DNA from 2 places in the Xanthomonas sp. NCPPB 1132 genome. Region 1 is predicted to be linked to the other one. Evidence: predicted binding sites of a transcription regulator. Region 1 holds the regulator's gene; the other holds the start of a gene.
What was found. The regulator HrcA, encoded in region 1, represses chaperone genes, less so after heat shock. The targets are predictions, from matches to a motif close to TTNGCACTCNNNNNNNNNGAGTGCNAA.
Positions count from the first base shown of each region.

Region 2: AC1G9L_RS02255 (co-chaperone GroES) is a predicted target of HrcA. The motif match lies at 2,052-2,078, and genes of this name have one in related genera.

Region 1 is NZ_CM152819.1:2,308,412-2,315,872, forward strand. It holds gene fur (ferric iron uptake transcriptional regulator) at 1-241, shown strand, start outside; gene recN (DNA repair protein RecN) at 600-2,261, opposite strand; gene hrcA (heat-inducible transcriptional repressor HrcA) at 2,373-3,431, shown strand; gene grpE (nucleotide exchange factor GrpE) at 3,598-4,119, shown strand; gene dnaK (molecular chaperone DnaK) at 4,262-6,187, shown strand; gene dnaJ (molecular chaperone DnaJ) at 6,346-7,461, shown strand, end outside.
Region 2 is NZ_CM152819.1:504,233-511,693, forward strand. It holds gene AC1G9L_RS02250 (endonuclease) at 73-1,848, opposite strand; gene AC1G9L_RS02255 (co-chaperone GroES) at 2,128-2,415, shown strand; gene groL (chaperonin GroEL) at 2,552-4,198, shown strand; gene AC1G9L_RS02265 (RNA polymerase sigma factor) at 4,368-4,922, shown strand; gene AC1G9L_RS02270 (FecR family protein) at 4,919-5,959, shown strand; gene AC1G9L_RS02275 (TonB-dependent receptor domain-containing protein) at 6,295-7,461, shown strand, end outside.

The sequences.
Region 1 (7,461 bases):
CGAGGCGGCCGGGCTGGTGCTCAAGCACAACTTCGAGGGCGGCCAGGCGGTGTATGAGCTGGACCGCGGCGGCCACCACGACCACATGGTGGACGTGGACACCGGCAAGATCATCGAGTTCGAAAGCGCGGAGATCGAGGAATTGCAGCGCAAGATCGCCGCCGATCACGGCTACGAGCTGGAAGAGCACTCCCTGGTGCTGTACGTGCGCAGCAAGCGGCCGAGCGGCAAGAAGGGCTGAGGCTTCTCCCTTCTCCCACCGGGAGAAGGTGCCCCGCAGGGGCGGATGAGGGTCCGGGTGTCTCCGCGTTGGATCAGGTCAGCGGGTCGCTCCGCGCCGTACCCTCACCCCAACCCCTCTCCCGACGGGAGAGGGGCTAAGGCTTCTCTCTTCTCCCATCGGGAGAAGGTGCCCCGCAGGGGCGGATGAGGGTGTGGGGTGTCGCCGTGTGGATCACGTCAGCGGGTTGCTCTGCGCCTGACCCTCACCCCAACCCCTCTCCCGGTGGGAGAGGGGCCTTTGATGCTTTCAGTGACCTGCGGCGCCTGGGTGGGGCTGCATTGCCAGGCGCTGGCAGCGCTGCCCGATCGCCAGCCGCTCAGCCCGCGCTGAGCAGCAGGCGCTTGGCCGCGGCGCGGGCTTCCTTGCTGACCTCGACCCCGCCCAGCATCCGCGCCAGTTCTTCCTCGCGCTGGCGTGGGGCCAGCAGTTCCACCGAGCTCTGGGTCATGCCCTCGACCGGCGCCTTACTGACCCGGTAGTGGGCGTGGCCCTGCGCGGCGACCTGCGGCAGGTGGGTCACGCACAGCACCTGGCGCTGCTCGCCGAGCGCGCGCAGTTTCTTGCCGACGATGTCGGCGACGGCGCCGCCAATGCCCGAGTCCACTTCGTCGAAGACCATGGTCGGCACCGCGTCCAGGCCCAGCGCGGCGACCTCGATCGCCAGCGAGATGCGCGACAGTTCGCCGCCGGAAGCCACCTTGCGCAGGGCGCGCGGCGGCTGCCCGGCGTTGGCCGCGACCAGGAACTCGACCCGCTCGGCGCCGGCCGGGTCCGGCCGCTCCGTCTCGTGCGGTTCCAATTGGATCAGGAAGCGGCCGCCGCCCATGCCCAGTTCGCCGATCAACGCGGTGGTGTCGTGCGAGAGCGCCTGCGCACCGCGCTCGCGGGTCGCAGTCAGGGCGGCCGCGGCGTCGCGCCAGGCCTGGGTGGCCTGGGCGATCTCGGCGTCGAGCACGTCCAGCCGCTCGCCGGCGCCGCGCAGGCTCTCCACTTCGGCCAGCAGGGCGTCGCGGTGGCCGGCCAGCGCGTCCACCCCGATCCGGTGCTTGCGTGCCAAGTCGTGCAGGCGGCCGAGCTTGCGTTCCATCTCATCGAACTGCGCCGGGTCGGCATCCAGGTCGTCGCGGACCCGGTCGATCAGCGCCAGCGCTTCCTCCAGCTGGATGCCGGCGCTGTCGATCAGCGCCTGCACCTCGGCCAGGCGCGGGTCGTACTCGCCGACCTTGCCGAGCTCGTGGCGGGTCTGCTGCAGCAGGTCCAGCACCGCCGGCGCCTCGTCGCCGTTGAGCCGCTGCGCCGCGCCCTCGCAGGCGCCGATCAGCGCGGCGGCGTGGGCCTGGCGGCGGTGGTTGACGTCCAGGGCGGCGATCGCCGCCGGGTCCAGGTCCTCGCGCTGCAGTTCGGCCAACTGGTGCTGCAGGAAACCGATGCGGTCGCTGACGTCGCCCTGCGCCAGCAGGGTCTCGCGCTCGCTGAGCAGGCCCTGCCAGCGGGCAGCGGCGGCGCGCACCGCGGCCCGTTCGGCTTCGTTGCGGGCGTAGGCGTCGAGCAGGCCGAGCTGGCTGCCGCGCGAGAGCAGGGCCTGGTGTTCGTGCTGGCCATGGATCTCGACCAGGTGGCCGGCCAGCTCGGCCAGTTGCGACAGGGTCACCGGGCGGCCGTTGATCCAGGCGCGGGAGCCGCCGTCGGCGCGGATCACCCGGCGCAGCTGGCAGTGTTCGTCGTCGTCGAGTTCGTTCTCGCGCAGCCAGGCGCGCGCCTGGGCGGGGGGCACGAACTCGGCCGACAGTTCGGCGCGGTCGGCGCCGTGGCGGACCACGCCGCTGTCGGCGCGCAGCCCGGACAGGAAGCCGAGCGCGTCCACCATCAGCGACTTGCCGGCGCCGGTTTCGCCGGACACCACGGTCATGCCGGGGCCGAATTCCAGTTCGGTGCCGCGTACGACGGCGAAATCCTTGATCGAGAGATGTCTGAGCATGGGGTCTGCATCCGGAGCCGCGCAACGCTAGCATGCGCGGGTAGGTGGGCCAATGACTTGCCAAGCCGGCGTGCAGACATTATCTAAGGACCAGTCTCACGGGTTGATTCCATGCGCGCTTCCCCGGTCCATTCCAGCCTCGATCCGCGTGCCCGGCAGCTGCTGCGCACGCTGATCTCGCGCTATATCCGCGACGGCGAGCCGGTCGGCTCGCAGACCCTGGCCCGGCATGCCGGGCTGGACGTGAGCCCGGCGACGATCCGCAACATCCTGGCCGACCTGGAGGACGCCGGGCTGCTCAGCTCGCCGCACACCTCGGCCGGGCGCGTGCCCACCGCCACCGGCTACCGGGTGTTCGTCGACAGCCTGGTGCAGATGCGTCCGCCGGCCGAAGGCGAGGTGGCACGGCTGCGCGCGGAGATGGCCAATGCCGCCGGCACCCAGGCGCTGCTGGGCAGCGCCTCGGAGCTGCTGTCGGCGATGACCCACTTCGTCGGCGTGGTCAGCGCGCCCAAGCGCGAGCAGTTCGCGTTCCGGCACATCGACTTCTTGCCGCTGGATGCGCGGCGGGTGCTGGCGATCCTGGTGTTCGCCGACAACGAGGTGCAGAACCGGGTCATCGAGCCGCGCAAGGCCTACGAGCCGGCCGAACTGGAGCGCGTGGCCAACTATCTGAACCGGCATTTCGCCGGGCGCGCCCTGGCCGACATCCGCGCCAGCCTGCTGCGCGACCTGCGCCACGCGCGCGACGAGATGGAGCAACTGCTGGCGCACAGCGTCGAACTGGCCGAGCAGGCGCTGGCTCCGGCCGGCGACGACATGGTGCTGGCCGGGCAGACCAAGTTGATGGGCGTGCAGGACCTGTCGGACCTGGAGCGGCTGCGCGAACTGTTCGAGGTCTTCGCCAGCAAGCGCGAGATCCTGCAACTGCTCGAACGCACCATCCGCGCGCCGGGCGTGCGCATCTTCATCGGCGAGGAGACCGGCATGGTGCCGCTGGAGAGCGTGTCGCTGGTGACCGCCCCGTACATGGCCGGGGGCCAGGTGCTGGGCGTGCTGGGCGTGATCGGCCCCAAGCGCATGGACTACGACCGGGTCATCCCCCTGGTCCAGACCGCCGCCGACGTCCTCGGCGCCCGCCTGGACCCATCCCCGCCCGGCGACCGCTGACCCACGCGCACGGGGCGCCCGCAGCGCCCTCCGCCAGCCGACCGTCCCGCCGTACAAGGCGAATCCCCAATCCCGACTCCCCAATCCCTGGATTCACTTGAATCCGCCCGCACCGCCCACATAGGTGGTCCGGTAAGGCGGGACGTACCCCGCCAGGGACCCGGACATGACGCAAGAGCACCCCGAATTCGATTCCGAACACCTGACCGAGGCGCAGCAGCCCTCGACCGATCCGCTGCAGGCGGAGATCGAGACGCTGCGCAGTGAACTGGCCCTGGTCAAGGCCGACGTCCTGCGCGAGCGGGCCGACCTGGAGAACCAGCGCAAGCGCATCGCCCGCGACGTGGAGCAGGCGCGCAAGTTCGCCAACGAGCGCCTGCTCGGCGACCTGTTGCCGGTGTTCGACAGTCTGGATGCGGGGCTGAGCGCCGCCGGCAGCGAGCCCAGCCCGCTGCGCGACGGCCTGGAGCTGACCTACAAGCAGTTGCTCAAGGTCGCCGCCGACAACGGCCTGACCCTGCTCGACCCGACCGGTGAGCCGTTCAACCCCGAGCATCACCAGGCGATCAGCCAGGCCGAGGCCGAGGGCGTCGCCCCGGGGCACGTGATCCAGGTGTTCCAGAAGGGCTACCTGCTCAACGACCGCCTGCTGCGGCCCGCCCTGGTGGTGGTGGCCAAGCACGACTGAGCGCCGGCCGCCGCGCCTGAACCCGGCGCGGCAGCCGTGGAACGCTAATTTGCGGCGATGGCTTGAATGACCCGCAGCCATCCCTATATCCGAACCAGATCCCGGCACTGGCCGGCTACACGACCTTTCAGGAGTCATTGCAATGGGCAAGATCATCGGCATCGACCTGGGCACGACCAACTCGTGCGTGGCGATCATGGACGGCGGCAAGGCCCGCGTCATCGAGAATTCCGAGGGTGACCGCACCACGCCTTCGATCGTCGCCTACACCAAGGACGGCGAAGTGCTGGTGGGCGCCTCGGCCAAGCGCCAGGCCGTCACCAACCCCAAGAACACCTTCTACGCGGTCAAGCGCCTGATCGGCCGCAAGTTCACCGACGCCGAAGTGCAGAAGGACATCGGCCTGGTGCCGTACAGCATCGTCCAGCACGACAACGGCGACGCCTGGGTGGCCACCGCGGACGGGCGCAAGCTGGCCTCGCAGGAAATCTCCGCGCAGGTGCTGGAGAAGATGAAGAAGACCGCCGAGGCGTTCCTGGGCGAGACCGTCACCGAGGCGGTCATCACCGTGCCGGCGTACTTCAACGACAGCCAGCGCCAGGCGACCAAGGACGCCGGCCGCATCGCCGGCCTGGACGTCAAGCGCATCATCAACGAGCCGACTGCGGCTGCGCTGGCCTACGGCCTGGACAAGGGCCAGGGCGGCGACCGCAAGATCGCCGTGTACGACCTGGGCGGCGGCACCTTCGACGTGTCGATCATCGAGATCGCCAACGTCGACGGCGAGAAGCAGTTCGAAGTGCTGGCCACCAACGGCGACACCTTCCTGGGCGGCGAAGACTTCGACAAGCGCGTCATCGACTACCTGGTGGAAGAGTTCAACAAGGACCAGGGCATCGACCTGCGCAAGGATCCGCTGGCGCTGCAGCGCCTGAAGGATGCCGCCGAGCGCGCCAAGATCGAGCTGTCCTCCTCGCAGCAGACCGAAGTCAACCTGCCGTACGTCACTGCCGACGCGTCGGGCCCGAAGCACCTCAACATCAAGCTGACCCGGGCCAAGCTCGAGGCGCTGGTGGAGGACCTGGTCAAGCGCACCATCGATCCGTGCCGCACCGCGCTGAACGACGCCGGCCTGCGCGCCAGCGACATCACCGAGGTGATCCTGGTCGGTGGCCAGACCCGCATGCCGAAGGTGCAGCAGGCGGTGGCCGAGTTCTTCGGCAAGGAGCCGCGCAAGGACGTCAACCCCGACGAGGCCGTGGCGCTGGGCGCGGCGATCCAGGGCGGCGTGCTGGCCGGCGACGTCAAGGACGTGCTGCTGCTCGACGTGACCCCGCTGAGCCTGGGCATCGAGACCCTGGGCGGCGTGTTCACCAAGATCATCGAGAAGAACACCACCATCCCGACCAAGGCCTCGCAGGTGTTCTCCACCGCCGAGGACAACCAGTCGGCGGTGACCGTGCACGTGCTGCAGGGCGAGCGCGAACAGGCCCGCTTCAACAAGTCGCTGGCCAAGTTCGACCTGTCCGGCATCGAGCCGGCGCCGCGCGGCCTGCCGCAGGTGGAGGTGTCCTTCGACATCGACGCCAACGGCATCCTGCACGTGTCGGCCAAGGACAAGAAGACCAACAAGGAACAGAAGGTCGAGATCAAGGCCGGTTCCGGCCTGTCGGACGACGAGATCCAGCGGATGGTCGCCGACGCGGAAGCCAACCGCGAGGAAGACAAGAAGTTCCACGAGCTGGTGCAGGCGCGCAACCAGGCCGACGGCCTGATCCACGCCACCCGCAGCGCGATCACCGAGCACGGCAGCAAGGTCGGCGGCGACGTGATCGGCAAGGTCGAGTCGGCGCTGGCGGACCTGGAAACCGCGATGAAGGGCGACGACAAGGGCCAGATCGAGGCCAAGACCAAGGCGCTGGAAGAGGCCGGTCAGTCGCTGTACGCGGCTGCGGCGGCGGGCGAGCAGCAGCCGGGCGGCAACGCCGGCGGCGCGCATGCGTCCTCGGCCTCGTCCGACGACGTGGTCGACGCCGAGTTCACCGAGGTCAAGGACGACAAGAAGTAAGCCGGGATTGGGGATTCGGGATTGGGGATTCGCGAAGGCCTTGGCCTGTTGGTTCCCACTCCCATCCCTGTCCATCAAGTTTGTAAAAGCGGAAGAGCCGAGGCTCTCCGCTTTTGCATTGAACGAATCCCGACTCCCGACTCCCCAATCCCCGCCCTATGAGCAAACGCGACTATTACGAAGTGCTGGGTGTGGCCCGCACCGCCAGCGACGACGAGCTGAAGAAGGCCTATCGCCGTTGCGCGATGAAGTACCACCCGGACCGCAATCCCGGCGACCACGCCGCCGAGGCCGCGTTCAAGGAATGCAAGGAAGCCTATGAGGTGCTCTCCGACGGCAACCGCCGGCGCATGTACGACGCGCACGGCCACGCCGCGTTCGAGCACGGCATGGGCGGGATGGGCGGCGGCCCTGGCGGCCCGGACATGGGCGATATCTTCGGTGACATCTTCGGCAACATCTTCGGTGGCGCCGGCGGTGGCGGGCGTGCGCCGCGGCGTGGTGCCGACATCGGCTACGTGCTGGAGCTGGACCTGGAAGAAGCGGTGGCCGGCATCGAGCGCCGCATCGAAATCCCGACCCTGAGCGAATGCGAGCACTGCCACGGCAGCGGCTCGGCGGATGGCAAGGTCGAGACCTGCGGTACCTGCCACGGGCGCGGCCAGGTGCGCATCCAGCGCGGCATCTTCGCCATGCAGCAGACCTGCCCGCATTGCGCCGGTCGCGGCCAGATCGTGCAGAACCCGTGCGGCGAGTGCCATGGCGCCGGGCGTGTGGAAGAGACCAAGGTGCTGTCGGTGAAGATCCCCGCCGGCGTCGACAACGGCGACCGCATCCGCCTGTCGGGCGAGGGCGAGGCCGGTCCTGCCGGTACCCCGCCGGGCGATCTGTACGTGGAAGTGCGGGTGCGCGAGCATGCAATCTTCCAGCGCGACGGCGACGACCTGCACTGCGAGGTGCCGATCCGCATCTCGCAGGCGGCGCTGGGCGACACCGTGCGCGTGGCGACCCTGGGCGGCGAGGCGGAGATCCGCATCCCGGCCGAGACCCAGACCGGCAAGCTGTTCCGCCTGCGCGGCAAGGGCGTGCGCTCGGTGCGCAGCCGCAGCGAAGGCGACCTGTACTGCCGCGTGGTGGTGGAGACCCCGATCAACCTCACCGCCGACCAGCGCAAGCTGCTGGAGCAGTTCGAGTCCACCTTCACCGGCGAGGACGCGCGCAAGCATTCGCCGAAGTCGGCGACCTTCATCGATGGGGTGAAGGGGTTCTGGGAC
Region 2 (7,461 bases), 1.8 Mb from region 1:
GCCGCCGCGAATCCCCAATCCCTAATCCCTAATCCCCGCCCGCTGCAGCCGCAGCGGGCGAGGTGACACGGCTCAGTTGACCAACTGGCAACTGGCGGGCTTGGCGGAAGTGAACAGCGACGAGGTCGCCCACTCCGGGTGGTCGATGAACGGGTTGCGGTTGCCCTGGAAGCTGTAGATCACCTCGTTGCGGGCGCGCTCGGCATCGTCCGGCGGGTCCTGCTGGCTCCACGCGATCAGCGTCGACAGCAGGCCCATGTAGGCCGGCGAGGACGAGGTCTTGACGATCTTGCTGCGGTCGTCGGTCAGCTCCAGGTCCGGCTCGGACTGCCCGGTCTTGGCGTCGACCCCGCCTTCATAGCGGATCGCCATGTACATCACCGCACGCGCCATGTCGCCCTTGCGGTGGTCCCACACCTCGAAGGTGCCGCTGTTGCCGTCCGGGGTGCGCACCCAGTTGGAATTGCCCGGGTAGCGGCCGCTGCCGCCGCCGAAGCCGGCGTTGGCCTCGGTGGCGCGCTCGCCGCAGTTGCTGTCGCACTTGGCGTAGGGCTTGTTGCCGCGGTCGGCGTTCCAGGTGGCGTCGGTCAGGTACAGCATGTGGGTGTCGGTGTACGGCGCGTAGGGCAGGCCCTTGTTGCCGGTGGCGGTGCCGAAGCCCAGCGAGTTCGGCCAGCTGTGCTCGCGGTTGTAGGTCAGGCCGCTGCCGCTGCCGGCACGGTCGGTGCCCTTGGCGTAGCTGCGGTTGCGGTAGGCGTCGAGGACGCGCTGGCTGTTGTTGGGATCCTCGTCGGCGATCTCCAGGATGGCCCAGGTGTCGGTGCCGGAACTGCTGCTGTACGGGTAGACGGTGTGGCCCTTGATCGTCTCGTGCAGCGAGCAGCGCAGCTGGCTGGGGCTGGAGGTGTTGACGTGCGAATAGTAGGTGCCGGCGCCGCTGCCGCCGCCCGAGCCGCTGGCCACGGTGAAGGCCACGCTGCGGTCCTGCGCCGGGTGCGCGCCGTCGGCATCGCTGACGCGTGCGGCGGCGATGCTCAGGGTGCAGCTCTCGCCGGCCTTCAGCGCGGTGTTGGTGGACAGCGCGAACTGGGTGCCGCTGCTGGGATAGGTCAGCGCCACGCTGCCGGACTGCTGGCAGCTCAGGCCGAACGCGCCGCTGGCCAGGCTCACCGCCTCGCTGAAGGTCACCGCCAGGTCGCCGGCGGCGGGGAAGTCGGTGGCGCCCTGGGTCGGGGTGGTGGCGGTCACCGTCGGCGCGGCGTTGCTGCCGCCGCCGCCGGCGAAGGTCTGGCCGTTGTTGCAGGCGCCGAAGGTGCTGGCGGCGCTGTCGCTCCAGCTGAAATCGGCCGCGGCGCTGCCGTTGCCGCGCAGCTGCAGCGAGGTGCCGGCCGGGGTGCTGTTGCTCTCGCTGACCGGCAGGTTCTGGCTGGTCATGCCCGCGGCGGGGCCGCCGCCGCCGGTGATGGCGCCCTCGTAGCTGAGGAACTGCACCACCTGGCCGTTGCCGTCGACCAGCGCCAGGCCGTCGTTGGGCCCGTTCTGGATGCCGTTGCTGGCATAGCTGACGGTGGCGATGCGCACCTGCCCGCCGCAGCTGACCAGGTTGCCGGCCGGCACCGCGCTGTTGGCGTAGACGGTGGCCGAGCCGGGGTTGCTGCCGTTGTACAGGTAGACGCGGTAGCCGCTCAGGCTCTCCCCGGCGGTGGCGACGATCTCCACGCCTTCGCCGGTGTCGCCGGCGGCGGTGGCATCGTCGTAATGCAATTCGTTGATGAACACGGCGGCCTGGGCCGGCCCGGCAAGGGCGAGCAGGCAGGCCAGCGGCAGCGCAACGGCGGATGGCTTCATCGACAACTCCTTTTGGTGATGGATCCCCCCCCTGGGTCCGCCCAGCCTAGCCCGACTCTGTGACACTGTGACGGGATTCGGTCACTGCTTGGCATGCAACGCACGTCTTCGGCAAAAATTTTTTGCCCCTGGCCCTTGAAAGCCCCCGTCACGGCACCACATCAGGCGCATCCCGGCGCTACCGGGTTTTTTCGCGAGCGTTGCTGGCAGTCGTCATGTGCGAGTGCTAACATCGCCGGCCTTTCCTAGACCAATCAATCACTTAAGAGGTCTCACTCAATGAGCATCAAGCCGCTTCACGACCGCGTCGTAGTCATGCCGATCGAAGCCGACGAAATCTCCGCCGGCGGCATCGTGATCCCGGATTCGGCCAAGGAAAAGTCCACCAAGGGTGAAGTCGTGGCCGTCGGCGCCGGCAAGCCGCTGGACAACGGCAGCGTGCGCGCCCCGGCGCTGAAGGTCGGCGACAAGGTCATCTACGGCCAGTACGCCGGTTCCAGCTACAAGGCCGAAGGCGTCGAGTACAAGGTGCTGCGCGAAGACGACGTGCTGGCGATCGTCGGCTGAAGCCGCCGATCGCGGGATTCGGGAATCGGGATTCGGGATTGGCAAAGGCGCCAGGCGCCGCGCGACCCGACATCTCCGCCCGAATTCCGCTTTAGCGAATCCCTAATCCCCAATCACGAATCCCGGAGCAACACACATGGCTGCCAAAGATATCCGTTTCGGTGAAGACGCCCGTTCGCGCATGGTGCGCGGCGTCAACATCCTCGCCAATGCCGTCAAGGCCACCCTGGGCCCGAAGGGCCGCAACGTCGTGCTCGAGAAGAGCTTCGGCGCCCCGACCATCACCAAGGACGGCGTCTCCGTCGCCAAGGAAATCGAACTGGCCGACAAGTTCGAGAACATGGGCGCGCAGATGGTGAAGGAAGTCGCCTCCAAGACCTCCGACAACGCCGGCGACGGCACCACCACCGCCACCGTGCTGGCGCAGGCGCTGATTCGCGAAGGTTCCAAGGCGGTCGCCGCCGGTATGAACCCGATGGACCTCAAGCGCGGCATCGACAAGGCCGTGGTGGCCGCCGTGGCCGAGCTGAAGAAGATCAGCAAGCCCACCGCCGACGACAAGGCCATTGCCCAGGTCGGCACCATCTCCGCCAACTCCGACGAGTCGATCGGCAACATCATCGCCGACGCGATGAAGAAGGTCGGCAAGGAAGGCGTGATCACGGTCGAGGAAGGCTCGGGCCTGGAGAACGAGCTGGACGTGGTCGAGGGCATGCAGTTCGACCGCGGCTACCTGTCGCCGTACTTCATCAACAACCAGCAGAGCCAGCAGGCCGACCTGGACGACCCGTTCGTGCTGCTGCACGACAAGAAGATCTCCAACGTGCGTGACCTGCTGCCGGTGCTGGAAGGCGTGGCCAAGGCCGGCAAGCCGCTGCTGATCGTCGCCGAGGAAGTGGAAGGCGAGGCGCTGGCGACCCTGGTGGTCAACACCATCCGCGGCATCGTCAAGGTCGTGGCGGTCAAGGCACCGGGCTTCGGCGACCGTCGCAAGGCGATGCTGGAAGACATGGCCGTGCTGACCGGCGGCACCGTGATCTCCGAGGAAGTGGGCCTGGCGCTGGAGAAGGCGACCATCAAGGACCTGGGCCGCGCCAAGAAGGTGCAGGTCTCCAAGGAGAACACCACCATCATCGACGGCGCCGGCGACACCTCGGCGATCGAGTCGCGCATCAAGCAGATCAAGGCGCAGATCGAGGAGACCTCCTCGGACTACGACCGCGAGAAGCTGCAGGAACGCGTGGCCAAGCTGGCCGGCGGCGTGGCGGTGATCAAGGTCGGTGCCTCCACCGAGATCGAGATGAAGGAAAAGAAGGCGCGCGTCGAAGACGCCCTGCACGCGACCCGTGCGGCGGTGGAAGAAGGCGTGGTCCCGGGCGGCGGCGTGGCGCTGGTGCGCGCGCTGAGCGCGATCGGCGAGCTGAAGGGCGCCAATGAAGATCAGACCCACGGCATCCAGATCGCGCTGCGCGCGATGGAAGCGCCGCTGCGCGAGATCGTCACCAACGCCGGCGAAGAGCCGTCCGTGATCCTCAACAAGGTCAAGGAAGGCAGCGGCAACTTCGGCTACAACGCCGCCAACGGCGAGTTCGGCGACATGGTCGAGTTCGGCATCCTGGATCCGACCAAGGTGACCCGTTCGGCGCTGCAGAACGCCGCCTCGATCGCCGGCCTGATGATCACCACCGAAGCGATGGTGGCCGAGGCCCCGAAGAAGGAAGAGCCGGCTGCCCCGGGCGGCATGGGCGGCGGCATGGGCGGCATGGGCGGCATGGATTTCTGATCCAGCCGGCTTCGGCCGACCTGTTCCACGCAGTCGAAAGGAGCCCCGCAGTGATGCGGGGCTCTTTTTTTGTGCCGGCGGCATGGCGGCCTGCCGCACCGCGTGACGGTCATCGTGGCGGAACCCCGATGCGCTATAAGCTGCGCTCGCCCAGCCTCTGCGAGCGGTTATGGTCGCCCCGGTCTGCCAACTCGATCCGCATCGGCTGGACCAGCACCGGCCGGCCTTGCAGCGCTTCCTGTTCCGCCGTACCGGCGACTGGTCGCTGGCCGAGGACCTGGTGCAGGAGACCCTCCTGCGCGTGGTCGTGTACGCGCGCGACCACGCGGTCACCGACCTGGCCGCGCTGGCCCGCGCGATCGCGCTGAACCTGCTCAACGACCACTTGCGCCGCCGCCAGCGCCAGCGCACCGAGCCGATCGACGACGAGGTGCCCAGCCCGGCGCCGGGCGTGGAGGAAGCGGCGATGCAGCGGCAACGCGTGGAGACCTTTGCCCGCGCGCTGCAGGGCATGCCGCCGCTGCGCCGCGAGGTGTTCGTGCGCAGCCGCCTGCGCGGGCAGAGCTACCGCGAGATCGGCGAGGCGCTGGGGCTGAGCGAGGCGGCGGTGGAGAAGCACGTCAGCCGTGGCCTGCGCTGGCTGCAGGAAACGGTGGCGCGCGGCGACGCGGTGCCGCCGCCTGCCACCACGCCGCGCCGACGTGGCCCGGAGGACGCGGCATGAGGCCGGACAGCAACACCGCCGACGACGCGGTGCAGGACGCCGCGGCCGACTGGGTGGCGCGCGCGCTGGCTACGACGGGCGGCGATCCGCCCGGGCTGGCCGCTTGGCTGGCTGCCGATCCGGCGCATCGCGCTGCTTTCGATGCGCTGTGGGTGCTGGCCCACGATGCGGCGCTGCTGGAGGCGCTGGCCGCCTACGACGTGCAGGCCGCGGCGCCAGCGCAGGCGACCGGGGTGGCTGCCGTTGCCGTCCACGAGCCGGCCGCGTCCGCCGTCGCCGGAGCCATCGCGCCGGCAGGCGGCGCACGACGTCCGCGCCGCGGCTGGCGGCCGCTGGCGGCGGCGCTGGCCGCCGGCCTGGCGATGCTGGCCGTGCTGCTGTGGCCACGGCTGCGCCCGGACCCGGGGCCGATCGTGGCTGCCACTGCGCCCGGACAGACCCGGGTGCTGCGCCTGGACGATGGCAGCGTGCTCACCCTCAACGGCGCCAGTCGGGTCCGCGTGCAACTGCGCGCGCAACGCCGCGAGGTGGCGCTGGAGGCCGGCGAAGTGTTCTTCGACGTTGCGCACGATCCGCAGCGCCCGTTCCAGGTGCGCCTGGGCCCGGCACGGGTGCAGGTGCTGGGCACCGTGTTCAACCTGGCGCGCGACGGTGCCACCAGCGAGTTGTCGGTGTATTCGGGGCGGGTGGAGATCGTCAATGGCGCCGCCCGCCAGGTCCTGGCGGCGGGCATGCGCATCGAGACCGCCGGCGCCGGCCTGGGTGCGCTCGCGCGTTTCGATCCGCAGGCCGACGATTGGCGCGAGGGCTGGCTGCAGACCGCCGGCATCCCGCTGTCGCGGTTGGTGGACCGATTCAACCGGCGTTCGCCGCGGCCGATCACACTCGCCGACCCGGCGCTGGGGGCACTGCAGGTGTCCGGGCGCTTCCGCCTGGACCAACCGGAGCAGACCCTGGCGCACCTGGCGCACCTGTATCCGCTGCAGGTGCAGCGGCGCGCCGACGGCATCCGCGTGGAACGCGCTGCCGCGCGCTAGCCGCGGTCGCTGTCGGGCAGCGACCGCCGCTGCTGCCCGGCCTTGCTTGCGCGAGTGGGGCACGCGGCGTGTATGACCGCTGCCGTCGGGCGGCCCCGTCTGGGCAGGGCGCCGTGCCACGGCAACGTAGCGCGGGCATACGCCGCTCGCACATCCGCGACGGCGGTGAGACGAACCGCCGCGCGACGACGCGGGCGTGGCGGAATCGCCGGCCCGATGTCCGCACGCTCAGGGCGCGTCACAAAAAATTCATGCAATTCGCTGTCGGGATCGGCGCGTTGCGGCGTCTTTGTCCTTTGCCACGCCACGTTGGCGACCCGATGACGACCTTGCTCATGCCGCCCCGCCGCTCCTTCCGTTGTGCCCTCCGTTCTCCGCGCGCCACCGCGCTGGCCGCTGCCCTGGCGGCGCTGGTGGCGCTGCCCGCCATCGCACCGTCGGCCGCTGCCGCGACGCCGGCCGCCGCGACCCTGCCACCGGGCGACCTCGGCGCGACCCTGACCGCGTTCTCACGTGCTACCGGCCTGCAGGTGATCGCCGATCCGGCGCTGCTGCGCGACAAGCGCAGCCCTGGTGGCAGCGTCGCCGGCGATCCACGGCAGGCGCTGAGCGGCCTGCTGCGAGGCACCGATCTGGGCTTCCGCCTGGACGGCGACACGGTGATCGTACAGGCGGCCCCGGTACCCGCCACCAGCGCCGCCGCCTCTCCGGCCGCCGCCGGTGCCATCGACCTGGACCGGATCGTGGTGACCGGCACCGCCACCCAGGGACCGAAATTCCTCGCCCCGTACGCGATCTCCACGGTCAGCGCAGAGACGATCGCCGGGCAGGCGCCGCGCAGCATGGTCGACATGCTGCGCTCGGTGCCCGGTGTCACCGTGGAGAATTCCGGTGGCGAAGCCGGCGGCGAGAACGTTGTGATCCGCGGCCTGCCGTGGTCGGGCTTCCGCCTGCTCGACGTGCTCGAGGACGGCCTGCCGCTGTTCGAGTCCAACTACGAGCGCCAGTTGCAGATCGACGAAGTGTATCGGCTGGACCTGGGCACCCAGGATGCGGAGATCGTGCGCGGCGGCACCGCGCCGATCTACAGCAACAACGCCTCTGGCGGCGTGCTCAACTTCATCACCAACCACGGCACCGACACCGCCAAGGGCGCGGTCAAGCTGACCGGCGGGGCGAACGCGCTGGCGCGCATGGATGCCACCGCGTCCGGGCCGGTGCAGGGCAACGACAATCTGCTCTATGCCATCAGCGGCTTCTACCGGCAGAGCGACGGCCTGCGCGACCCGGGCTTCGGCAACGGCAACCAGGGCGGCCAACTCAAGGTCGGCGGCACCTACAAGTTCGATTTCGGCAAGCTCTTCGCCGACTTCAAATACCTCAACGACCGCGGCGTGTTCTACAGCGCGATCCCGCTGGCGGACCCGCGCAATGGCGACTCGCTCGCCGACCTGATCGACCCGTCCACCGGCACGCTGGTCAGCGACAGCTTCCGCAACGTG